One region of the Vreelandella profundi genome, then DNA from elsewhere that is predicted to be linked to it. Evidence: predicted binding sites of a transcription regulator. Region 1 holds the regulator's gene; each other region holds the start of a gene.

Region 1 (3,141 bases):
GCTCGCCAACACCGGCAACACCTGAAGAAATGGCGCATTCATGCAGCACTTTTGGCCCCCGCCAACAGCGCAGCCGCTGCTCGGTGGTATCTATCTCAAGCCAGATGTTCTCGGTTGGAGGTAGCTCAGCTAGCCTTGGCGTTTGCATGGTGTCCTTCTTCTAAAGCTGGGGGTAATGGCGCATTCATGGCGGCAACAACGACCGGCCTCAGGCGCCGGACTAAGTCCCGTACCGACACCTGCTCATGATAGTCCTTTTCCGCGATATCACGCAGGGCATCAAGGCCTGACAGGGTGAATATAACCGTGCCTAGCATGAAGTGTAGCCGCCAAAAGCGCTCGGCGTCTGGCAGCTCCGGGGTTGCTTGGCGCACGAGTTCCGTGAAGCGCGTAAACACATCCCCATACTCTTGCTGTATATGTCGCCTTAAATGCCCTTGGGCCTGACTGTAAGCTAAACCTAGCAGGCGCATAAACACCTTCAAGCTATTACGCTCAGCGGGCACCGCAAGAACCGTCGTTGCCATGGTCTCAAGCAGCGTTTCTAGCGGAATAACCTGCCCATTATGCTGAGCCTCAAGCTCATCAAGCGCAGTGTGAAATCGCAGCGTAAAAGGATCCAGATAGCGGGAAAAAACAGCCTGGATTAAGGCTTTTTTGGAGCCAAAATGATAATTCACAGCAGCAAGATTGACGCGCGCCTTGCTAGTGATGTTGCGCAGCGAGGTTTCAGCGAAACCACGCTCTGCAAAAAGCACTTCAGCGGTATCAAGTATACGGGTCACCGTATCAGATTGAGCCATGATGCTCTCCAGAGAAACAGGTGTTTAAAACATCGCAAAATACTATGCCATAACCTGGGTAGTCTCAACGCTTGATTTGTTATCAGACTGCCTGGGTATTCATAAGAAAACGCTTAGTTTCAAACCATTGAAGCACTCTCAGAGCAGGAAATATCGGCATTGACAAGGCCATATACTGGACAGAGAGACATACTGTATACTTAAACACTTATCGTTTAAGTTACCTTCATTTTATGACCGTCTATTCACAATTTTGGAGCTTGGTATGTCGCGTCCACTAACCGCTCGCCAACAGCATGTATTTGATTTTATTGTTAAGACCATGGGCGAATTTGGCTACCCTCCGACGCGCGCAGAAATCGCCAAAGCGCTTGGCTTTCGCTCACCCAACGCCGCTGAAGAGCATCTACGCGCACTTGAACGCAAGGGTGTTATCCGCATTATTCGCAATACGTCACGCGGCATACGCTTGCCTAACCAGGAGCCTCAAGACGTAGTGGACACGTCTGTCACGGCGCTTTCTGCCACGCTAGAGCCTTCTCAGACGGGCCTGCCTGTCATTGGTGAGGTAGCCGCCGGCAGTCCTATCTTGGCTGCCGAGCATATTGATCGCTACTGCCCGTTGCCCGCCGAGTATTTCACGCCAAAAGCGGATTACTTGCTGCGCGTTCGCGGATTATCTATGAAAGATATCGGCATTTTAGAGGGTGACCTGCTGGCCGTTCATCGTACTGAGCGTGTCCGCGATGGTCAGATAGTCGTTGCCCGCTTAGATGATGAAGTCACGGTGAAACGCTTTAAGCGCCAGGGTCACCAGGTCACTCTGTTCGCAGAGAACGCCGACTTTGCGCCGATTGAAATCGATCTGCGCTCCCAGTCGCTCGATATAGAAGGCGTTGGCGTTGGCGTGATTCGCGGCGGCAATGGTCAGGCGTTAGGTTAAGCACAGCATAAGCCAGCTATCCGTGCCTTTACCGCTTCTGATCGGGGAAGCCGCAAAGGCGCGGCTTCCCCGTGGCGATAGCGCTGCCTCACTGATGAGCCGTTTAGCTAAACACCACCGTTTTATTGCCATGGATCAGCACGCGGTCTTCTAGGTGCCAGCGCAAACCGCGTGCCAGTACCGCTTTCTCAACATCGCGCCCAAAACGCACTAAATCAGTGGGCGTATGGCAGTGGCTAACACGGTGGATATCTTGCTCAATGATGGGGCCCGCATCAAGCTCCTCGGTGACATAGTGGCAGGTAGCGCCAATCAGCTTAACGCCGCGCTGGTAGGCCTGGTGATAAGGTTTTGCTCCTGCAAATGAGGGCAAGAAGCTGTGGTGAATATTGATTACCTTGCCTGAATAGCGGGCGCACAGCTCAGGTGGCAGGATTTGCATATAGCGTGCTAGTACGACGCAGTCCGCGCGTGCGCTATCGATTTCAGCCTGCACTTTGGCAAACGATGACTGCTTATCTGCCGGGTCTACCGGCACGTGATGATAAGGAATCCCGTACCACTGCGTCAGCGAACGCATATCGTCATGGTTGGAAATAACGCCAACAATATCGCAATCCAATTCACCCGACTGCCAGCGATACAGCAGGTCTACTAAGCAGTGCGATTCTCGCGACACCATTAGCACCACACGACGACGCTTTTGAGTATCGACCAACGCCCACTGCATGCTGAATTCTCGGGCTACCGGCTCAAATGCGGCGCGTAGCGCTTCTACCGACATACCCACTGAATCCGCCAGGATTTCATAACGCATAAAAAAGCGGCCGGTTTCTAAGTCCGAATGCTGGCTGGCTTCAGTAATCGACCCACCTTGCTGGGCAATAAAACTCGACACGCGTGCAACAATGCCCACTCGATCAGGGCAAGAAACAACTAAACGATAATAATGCGACATGGGGGTTACTCTTGACCTATTTCAAACATCACTGATGAAAAACTAGCCGGTTAAACCGACCTAACAAACCATCACCTTGGCATGTTAACGAAGCTGCATAGTGTATCGGAAGGACAACGATGATTGTTAGCCGCCCCTGCCTTCCCGTATAGTTAAGTCACTACTTTTTAGGCTCTTCATAACTAATGCATTCTTCACGCGTTCAAATTCGTCCCCGCCGTCGTCCACCGCTGCGCATATTGCCGCTGGGGGGATGTGGTGAGATCGGAATGAATCTGACGCTATACGGCTATGATAATCATTGGATTGCCGTCGACTGCGGCATGATGATTCGTCAAGATCTTCCTAACTCACCGCTTCAGGTACCCAACTTAGATACGCCGAAGGCGCTGGGGATCGTACCCAAAGCACTGTTTATCACGCATGGTCATGAAGAT
Region 2 (3,141 bases), 790 kb from region 1:
TTACTTTATTGCCAGCAAGCCTCAAAACCCGAATCTCGAAAAATTAATCAATCAGGTTAATAACAACATTAAAGACAATCAGCTCATTAACGTATTTGAGCTAACCGGGCCAGGCGTGTTCAATCAATTGCTAAACATACAAGAGGTGCCCACGGTTTCTTACCGCCATGCCTGCAACCAAGGCAGCTTTACTAACGAGCACTTCCAGTACATCGATAAAGCCGCGGGCAAGTGGACCAAAGAGCAACAAAAAGTGAGCATTGTTCGCCAAGAAGAATCGTAAGTATCTAAGCAAGAGGCCCTGAATTAACAGGGCCTCTTTTCACATAAGCGCCAATGTGACGTTTACTTATAAACAGGCAGCCGCGCACAAACCTCAGCGACTTTGTCCAACACCTGCGCTTCAATGGCGCTGGTGTCTTCGCCTTTGGCTAACACATCCAGAATATCGCAGATCCAGCCAGCCAGCGTGCTGCACTCTTGCTCCCCGAAACCACGCGTGGTCACCGCAGGCGTACCAATACGCAAACCTGAGGTTACAAACGGGCTTTGTGGATCGTTGGGTACAGCATTTTTGTTAACCGTAATGTGAGCACGACCGAGTGCCGCATCCGCATCTTTGCCGGTAACGCCTTGCTTGATCAGCGACAGCAGAAAGAGATGATCTTCGGTGCCGCCAGAAACGATGTCATAACCGCGATCAATAAACACCTTGGCCATTGCCTGAGCGTTTTTAACCACCTGCTGCTGGTAGGTTTTGAATTCGGGCTCCATGGCTTCTTTGAAGCAGATCGCTTTAGCGGCAATCACGTGCATCAACGGGCCGCCCTGACCTCCAGGGAACACCGCTGACTGCAGCTTTTTCTCGATATCAGCGTCGTTTTCCGCCGAGAGAATCACACCGCTACGCGGGCCGCGTAGCGTTTTATGGGTGGTAGATGTCACCACGTGGGCATGGGGCAACGGGCTTGGATAGACACCCGCCGCGACAAGACCTGCCACGTGAGCCATATCTACCAGTAGGTAAGCGCCCACTTCATCGGCGATTTCGCGGAACTTGGCCCAATCAACGATCTGAGAATACGCGGAAAAACCGGCGATGATCATTTTCGGCTTGTGCTCGCGAGCAAGCGCGGCCACTTGGTCATAGTCGATCAAGCCCTGCTCATTCAAACCGTACTGAATGGCATTGAAGTGCCTGCCTGAAAAGCTTGGCTTGGCACCGTGGGTCAGGTGCCCCCCTGCATCCAGGCTCATCCCTAGAATGGTATCGCCGGGCTTAACGAGCGCTAAAAAAACAGCGCTATTGGCCTGGGAGCCAGAATGCGGCTGAACGTTGACATAGGTTGCGCCAAACAGCTCTTTGGCGTAATCAATGGCCAGATTTTCAGCAATATCGACGAATTCGCAGCCGCCGTAGTAGCGCTTACCGGGATAGCCTTCGGCGTATTTATTGGTTAGCTGGCTGCCTTGCGCTTCCAGTACGCGGGGGCTGGCGTAGTTTTCAGAAGCAATCAGTTCGATGTGGGCTTCTTGGCGTGCTACTTCTTTCTGCATGGCATCAAAAAGCACATCATCAAATCCGGAAATTGTCATATCGCGGCTGAACATCGGCAGGCACCTCGTAACGAGAAAGAGTCATCATGGAAGAAGCGAGGGCGCTATCATAACGCAGCCTGACGCGACTTTCATCGCATCCGCGTCAGGTTGTTAGTGAACAGCATTCATCTTTAGGGCTTGGTGGTAAGTATCTGTGAGAAGCAGCTTCAGCTCGCGCATCTTTAGATTGCTATCCACCTCATCCCTGATGACTTGCATTTTTGTCGCCAAGATCGAATACTGTATATTCATACATATTTTAACCAGCCAGGATGCCGACAATGCCGGGCCAGCACTCTCTACTCATCCCTGCCTTGCCGTTAATATCTCAGCCGCAGCCTTATCTAACGTTGACGGGGCGAGCGGGGTTTAGCGGTTTTCCTTCGCCTGCGCAGGATTATGAGCCACGCACGCTAGACCTCAACACACGGTTGATAAAAAACCCTACTGAGACGTTTTATATCACCGCCGCGGGCGACAGCATGGAAGGCTGGGGTATTTTTGACGGCGATTTACTGATTGTCGACCGAGGAGTAAAACCTCGCTTAGGGCATATATTGGTGGCAATGTTTGACGGCGAAGTGTTGATTAAACGCTACGCGCTCTATCAAGGTACACCGCATCTTTGCTCTGCCCATCCGCATTATCCGCCCCTGCCGCTTGAAGGCACCGACTGCCAGCTATGGGGCGTGGTGCGCGCCGTCGTGCATGAATATTTGAGATGAGGGCTTAAGATGATTGGCTTAGTGGATGCCAATAATTTCTACGTCAGCTGCGAGCGTATCTTTCAGCCCAAGCTCGAAAGCAAGCCTGTCGGTGTTATGTCGAATAACGATGGGTGCATTATCGCCCGTTCAGCTGAACTTAAAGCGCTGGATATTCCCATGGGGACACCGGCGTTTAAGCTTGAAGAGCTGCGTCAGCGTGGCGAGATCCACCTGCTGTCGTCTAACTACGAACTTTACGGCGATATGTCAGCACGGCTGACTCAGCTGCTGCGCAATGCCTGCCCGGACGTTGCCCCTTACTCAATCGATGAAATGTTCGTCTATTTAGACGGTTTCACGACGGAGCAGTGTGAGGCTCTAGGGCGCAAGCTGCGTCAGCGCATTCGGCGTCATTTAGGCCTGCCGGTATGCGTTGGGCTGGCCCCCACGCACACGCTCGCCAAACTGGCTAACCACGTTGCTAAGCAAGATCCTTACTACCAAGGCGTTTGTCTACTTGGAGGGCAGGATCACAAGACGGAGGCGCTGCTCAAGCGTACGCCGGTGAGCAGCGTGTGGGGCGTCGGGCATCGGCTGGCCGAGCGCCTAGCCATTAGCGGCGTGAGTACCGCCTGGGAATTAAGAGAAAGCGATGAAAAACAGCTGCGTAAGCGTTTCTCAGTAGTGCTCGCACGCACGGCGCTTGAGCTACGCGGCACGCCATGTTTAACAATGAACGCATTGGATCTGCCGCGCCAGCGCATTATGACATCGCGCTCGTTTGGTAAATCGACTGGCGACTTTACACAAGTGCATAACGCCCTACGCCGACACG
Region 3 (3,141 bases), 200 kb from region 1:
CCTTGCTGAATGAGATAAGGCTCAATCACATCTTCTATCGTGTCTCGTTCTTCGCTAATCGCCGCGGCCAATGAATCAATACCCACCGGGCCGCCGTCAAATTTATCGATCATGGCTAGCAGCAAGCGCCGATCCATATGATCCAGCCCATGATGATCGACATTAAGCATATTGAGGGCCGCATCTGCCATGGCTACATCGACCTGACCGTTTCCCTTCATTTCGGCGTAATCGCGTACGCGACGCAATAGACGGTTCGCTATGCGGGGCGTTCCTCGTGAACGTCGTGCTACTTCGACAGCCCCTTCGTGGCTAGTTTCTACGCCTAGCAAGCGCGCCGAGCGCGAAACAATTTCGGTAAGCTCTTCAAGGTTGTAAAACTCAAGACGTTGAACAATGCCAAACCGGTCGCGCAGAGGTGAGGTTAATAGTCCTGCACGCGTTGTCGCACCCACTAAAGTGAAACGCGGAAGGTCAAGCTTAATGGAGCGCGCGGCGGGCCCTTCCCCAATCATGATATCCAGCTGGAAATCTTCCATGGCGGGATATAAGACTTCTTCAACCACGGGGGAAAGGCGATGAATTTCATCGATAAAAAGCACGTCGCCAGGCTCTAGATTGGTCAGCATGGCGGCTAAGTCGCCGGCACGCTCAAGCACAGGCCCAGAGGTCGACTTCATGCCGACCCCCATCTCAGCGGCAATAATATGAGCCAGCGTGGTTTTACCGAGCCCCGGCGGCCCGAACACCAGCGTATGATCCAGACTCTCTTCACGTAGCCGAGCAGCGCCAATGAAGATTTCCAGCTGTTCGCGAACGCGGGGCTGGCCAATATAGTCATCCAGCCGCTTTGGGCGAATTGCGTAATCAATGCGCACCTCACCCTGCTCAGGCTCAGCGGCGATCAGCCGATCGTGTTCTAGCATAAGCGCTCTTTTGTTAAGTGCATTTTTTAAGTGCGTTTTTTAATCGTAAATTCAACACCGGTCTATGCTCAGTTTGTACGACTAGCCATTCATACGCTGCGTCAACGCGGCTTTAATAAGCGCCTCCGTCGACTGATTAGGGTCGATGTCCGCCAGCATTTTCGATGCTTCGGTGAGCTTATACCCCAAGCTTACCAAGGCCGCCTCCGCATCGGCGAGGCTATCGCGTGCAGGGCTCCTGCCATTGGTGGCCTCAAGAGGCAGTAGCGCATTGCTGCCGTCTTCCCACTCTGGAAAGCGGTCGCGCATTTCGATAATCAGCCGCTCGGCGGTTTTTTTACCGACACCGGGCAGTTTGGTTAGCGCTTTACTGTCATCGTCTCGAACGCAACGCATAAAGGCATCTTCATCCATGCCCGACAAAATCGCTAACGCCAGCTTAGGCCCTACCCCGTTCACTTTTATCAGTGCTCGAAACAGGGCACGCTCGTGCTCTCTTCCAAAACCGTACAGCAGATGAGCGTCGTCACGAATGGTTAAATGTGTGAATAACGAAACGCTCTCCCCAACAGCCGGTAACGCTACCAACGTATTCATTGACGTTTCTAGCTCGTAACCTACGCCATGAACGTCGATCACGATCCAGGGCGGTTGCTTTGCCAGTAACTGACCACTCAGACGTCCAATCATAAAGTCGCTCGCGCTCGGGTGAAAACGATAGGGTAAAAACAGACGTTTACTATAAAGTGACTATGTACAGATGACCAGTAGTAAGAGCTTACGTAGCATCGAATTAAAGACGCCAGCGCCCTGTAGAGCGACTGCGCCCTCGCGTCACCGTGCCAGTAAGGCCAGTTGCGCTGTAGGCATGAGTTAACGCAATGGCAAGCGCATCAGCGGCATCTGCTTGCGGGGTGGCCGAGAGCTGTAAAATAGCCGTCACCATATGCTGCACCTGGGCCTTATCAGCACCACCTTGGCCAGTCACCGACTGTTTGATTTGCCGTGCGGCATACTCGGCAAGGCTTAATCCGTGATTTGCCATACACACTAATGCGGCCCCTCGTGCTTGGCCCAATTTAAGTGCTGAATCTGGGTTTTTAGCCATAAAAACACGCTCTATGGCTACTTGAGAGGGTTTGTGCAAACCGACGACTTCGCTGAGTCCTGCATAAATTTGTGCCAAGCGTTGCTCTAAAGCGCCGTCGGCGGTGCGGATACAGCCGCTCGCTACGTAGCAAGGCTTGACGCCCACCACATCAATAACGCCGTAGCCGGTCACGCGAGAGCCAGGATCAATGCCTAGAATGCGGATGGGTACAGCAGGCTTTCTCTCATCCATGACACCGTTACTCAAGTGGATTAGGGCTATCTATCAGAGCAGCATACAAAAACACCGACGCCGTAGCGTCGGTGCTGATCAACGATACAACCGCTTTATTCTGCGGCTGTCTCCGCCTTAACTTTTTGGCGTAGGCGGATATTCAGATCTTTCAGCTGCTCTGGGCTAACGTCACCCGGCGCATTGGTCATTAGGCAGGCCGCACTTTGGGTTTTCGGGAAGGCAATGACTTCACGAATAGTCTTAGCACCGACCATCAGCATAACTAGGCGATCCAGGCCGAACGCTAAGCCACCGTGCGGGGGCGCGCCGTACTGAAGTGCATCCAGCAAGAAGCCGAATTTCTCTTGCGCCTCTTCCTCACCAATGCCAAGAATATCAAACACGGTGCTCTGCATGGTTTGATCATGAATACGAATAGAGCCGCCACCGAGCTCGGTACCATTGAGCACCATGTCATAAGCGCGCGAAAGCGCTTTAGCCGGGTCGGCCTTGAGCTCCTCAGGCGTGCACGACGGCGCCGTAAACGGATGGTGTAGCGGACTTAAACGATCGCTATCATCGGCCTCAAACATGGGGAAATCGACAACCCAAAGCGGTGCCCATTCCTGAGTGTAAAGCTCCAGGTCAGCGCCTAGCTTGACACGCAGCGCACCAATGGCTTCGTTGACGATACGGGTTTTATCAGCGCCAAAGAAAATAATATCGCCATCTTCTGCCCCTACGCGATCAAGCAGCTCTTCGACGATATTTTCCATAAACTTAACGATCGGTGACTGCAGGCCCTCAAGCCCTTTAGCACGCTCGTTGACCTTAATCCATGCCAAGCCCTTAGCGCCGTAAATGCCAACAAACTTGGTATATTCATCAATC
Region 4 (3,141 bases), 1.6 Mb from region 1:
CAATTTTAGCTTTCTCAGCCGCTTCTTTCAGGCGCTGCATAGCGAGGTTGTCGCCGGAAAGATTAATACCGCTATCCGCTTTGAACTGGTCAACCAAGTAGTTAATCAGCGCCAAGTCGAAATCTTCGCCGCCCAGGAAGGTGTCGCCGTTGGTGGCCAACACTTCAAACTGAGTTTCGCCGTCAACATCAGCAATTTCGATGATAGAAATATCGAAAGTACCGCCACCCAGGTCATAAACCGCGATGGTTTTGTCGCCGCGCGATTTGTCCATACCGTAGGCCAGTGCGGCAGCGGTCGGCTCGTTGATAATGCGCTTAACGTCTAGACCCGCGATGCGGCCGGCATCTTTAGTCGCCTGGCGCTGGCTGTCGTTAAAGTAGGCCGGTACGGTAATAACCGCTTCGGTCACTGCTTCGCCCAGGTAGTCTTCGGCGGTCTTTTTCATTTTCTTCAGCACTTCCGCACTAACCTGCGGGGGTGCCATTTTTTTGCCTTTTACTTCAACCCACGCATCACCGTTGTCTGCTTCGGCGATTTTGTAAGGCACCATTTTGATGTCTTTCTGGACAACGTCGTCTTTAAAACGACGGCCAATCAGACGCTTAATGGCGTACAGCGTATTTTCTGGGTTGGTAACTGCTTGACGCTTGGCGGCCTGACCGACCAGCGTTTCACCATCGTCGGTATAGGCGATGATAGAAGGCGTAGTACGGCCGCCTTCAGCATTTTCAATAACTTTAGCGCTGTCACCATCAAGCACGGCCACACAAGAGTTGGTGGTGCCCAGGTCGATACCAATAATACGTCCCATAGCAATAACCTCGAATTTGGTAGTTATAAACAAAAAATTAAAACATAACTGCGGGTTTCCCCGCGGGGTTGCCCTATATCTGGGGGCCGCCGCTAGTTTTTCAAGGGGTTTTTTTCACACCTTGTGTCGCCAATTGCTTAATTGGCTTTCTGGCTCACGATGACCATCGCCGGGCGCACAAGGCGTCCGTTAAGCAAATAACCCTTCTGCATGACATCCATCACGGTATTAGGATCAAGCTCCGGATTGGGCACCATGGCCATCGCCTCATGCATCTGAGGGTCGAAAGGCTCGCCATGGGGCTCAATGCTCTCAACGCCAAACTTATTGAGCGCATCCAGCTGCATTCTTAACGTCATGGACACGCCTTCACGGTGCACATCAGATGCACCTTCTTCCATGTTTTCCAGCGCTTTCTCAAGGCTATCCACCACTGGCAGCAGCTCTTTGACAAATTTTTCGAGCGCGAACTTGCGGGCTTTGTCGGCTTCTTGCTCGGCACGACGACGAACGTTTTGCGCTTCGGCAGCGGCGCGCAGCGCCTGGTCTTTAGCCTCGGCTAAGCTTTGCTCTAGCTCATCGACCTTAGCGGCTAGCATTTCAGCTTCAGGGTTATCAAGACTGCCGTCTAACGGCTCTTCGTCGTTAATCAGCCCTTCCAGCTCGCCTTCCAGCAAGCGCTCTTCGGCGGCTTTTTCAGCCGCCTGTTCAGCGCCGTCTGCTTCATGCTCGTGGCGGTTCAGTTCGTCATCCAATGGAGTTTGCGGTTCTTTCGCCATGTTGTGCTCCTAAAAAGTAAGGCGCTTCTACACCGAGTTGCGCGCAAAGAGACAAGTTCATAATTAGCTATGCACGCTATATGGGGGCCATAAACGCCATCTCAAGAGGTGCATTGAAGTGAGTTATTAACTACTGTATAAATCAACAACTATTGGATAAGTATCCAGCTTCTGCGCCATACCGCCTCAGGAGGCGTCATGCTCACTCAGCTAGCTATTCAAGATTTCGCCATTGTCGATCACTTAGAGCTCGACTTAACCGGTGGCATGACTGCCATTACCGGGGAAACCGGGGCGGGCAAATCGATTCTCTTAGGCGCCCTCGGGCTGTGCCTGGGCGAACGTGCCGATGCTGGCAGCGTGCGCCACGGACGCGAACGCACCGACCTCTCTGCACGCTTTGACATTCAGCACCTGCCCGCCGCCATTGAGTGGCTAACCACACGCGACCTCCCTTCTGACGAGTGCTTGCTGCGTCGCGTTGTGACCGCCAGCGGTCGCTCCAAAGCATGGATCAATGGTCATCCCGCCACTATCTCGGATCTAAAATCGCTCGGCGAGCAGCTTATCCAAATACACGGACAGCACGCTCACCATGCGCTAATGCGCGAAGAGACGCATCTGGCTTTGCTGGATGATTATGCCGGATTAAATAGCGCAACCTCTCAATTAGCGGAGACGTTTCGTGAGTGGCGCAACGCGCGCCGCCAGCTTAAAAAACTCAGCGAAAAAGGCAGTGAAGTAGAGGCCAAACGCCAGCTACTGCGCTATCAAGTTGAAGAGCTCGACCAGCTGGCGTTAGCGGAAGGTGAGCTGGCAACCTTAGAAGAAGAGCAGCACACGCTCGCCCATGCCGAAGAAACCCTGCGCGAAACGCAATTTGCCGCCGACTGCTGCGCCGGTGATGAAAGCGGCGCGCTGTCATTGTTAAATCAAGCCTTCGCACATTTAAGCGCGCTGCCAGGCAGCGACAAAGGCACCTTGGCCAATACGCTCGCCATGCTCAGCGACGCGCGTATTCAGGTAGAAGAAGCGTCTAGCGAGCTAAATCGCCTCGCCAGCACCACCGAGCTAGACCCTGAACGGCTCGTCTGGGTCGAGGAAAGAATGACCGACGTCCATCGGATTGCCCGCAAACACCATGTTGCCCCTGAAGAGCTCTGCGCCCTGCATGCTGATTTACAGCGAGACGTTGCACAGCTCAATGAAGGTGGCAATGATCTTGAAGCCCTAAGCGCTCAAGTCGTCGAATATCGTGAGCGCTATCGCCTAGAAGCCAAGAAAATTAGCGATAGCCGTCAAAAAGCCGCGCTTCGCCTGGGCAAAGAGGTCCAGCAGCAGCTGGGCTACTTAGCCATGGGCAAAGCGCGCTTTGAAGTAGACGTCATTGCGAAAGACGCGCCCAGCCCAGAAGGCCTGGACCGCGTGCAGTTTTTGATCAGCGCCAACCCAGGCCAGCCCGCGAGACCGCTTACCAAAGTGGCCTCCGGTGGTGAGCTATCGCGGATTAGCTTGGCGATCCAAGTGGTTGCCGCAACGCACTCAACC

What was found. Region 1 encodes LexA, which represses DNA repair genes until DNA is damaged. Its sites were predicted from a motif close to TACTGTNTANNTANACAGTA; they were not measured.
Region 2: KUO20_RS05000 (LexA family protein) is a predicted target of LexA. The motif match lies at 1,838-1,857, and genes of this name have one in related genera.
Region 3: ruvA (Holliday junction branch migration protein RuvA) is a predicted target of LexA. The motif match lies at 1,677-1,696, and genes of this name have one in related genera.
Region 4: recN (DNA repair protein RecN) is a predicted target of LexA. The motif match lies at 1,725-1,744, and genes of this name have one in related genera.

What each region holds. Positions count from the first base shown of each region.
Region 1 is NZ_CP077941.1:1,869,827-1,872,967, forward strand. It holds gene KUO20_RS08555 (L,D-transpeptidase) at 1-148, opposite strand, end outside; gene KUO20_RS08560 (TetR/AcrR family transcriptional regulator) at 126-803, opposite strand; gene lexA (transcriptional repressor LexA) at 1,069-1,746, shown strand; gene purU (formyltetrahydrofolate deformylase) at 1,850-2,704, opposite strand; gene KUO20_RS08575 (ribonuclease J) at 2,974-3,141, shown strand, end outside.
Region 2 is NZ_CP077941.1:1,077,049-1,080,189, reverse strand. It holds gene KUO20_RS05010 (glycosyltransferase family 32 protein) at 1-283, shown strand, start outside; gene glyA (serine hydroxymethyltransferase) at 346-1,611, opposite strand; gene KUO20_RS05000 (LexA family protein) at 1,881-2,324, shown strand; gene KUO20_RS04995 (Y-family DNA polymerase) at 2,334-3,141, shown strand, end outside.
Region 3 is NZ_CP077941.1:1,668,291-1,671,431, reverse strand. It holds gene ruvB (Holliday junction branch migration DNA helicase RuvB) at 1-926, opposite strand, end outside; gene ruvA (Holliday junction branch migration protein RuvA) at 1,008-1,616, opposite strand; gene ruvC (crossover junction endodeoxyribonuclease RuvC) at 1,720-2,268, opposite strand; gene aspS (aspartate--tRNA ligase) at 2,364-3,141, opposite strand, start outside.
Region 4 is NZ_CP077941.1:248,157-251,297, reverse strand. It holds gene dnaK (molecular chaperone DnaK) at 1-814, opposite strand, end outside; gene grpE (nucleotide exchange factor GrpE) at 952-1,593, opposite strand; gene recN (DNA repair protein RecN) at 1,792-3,141, shown strand, end outside.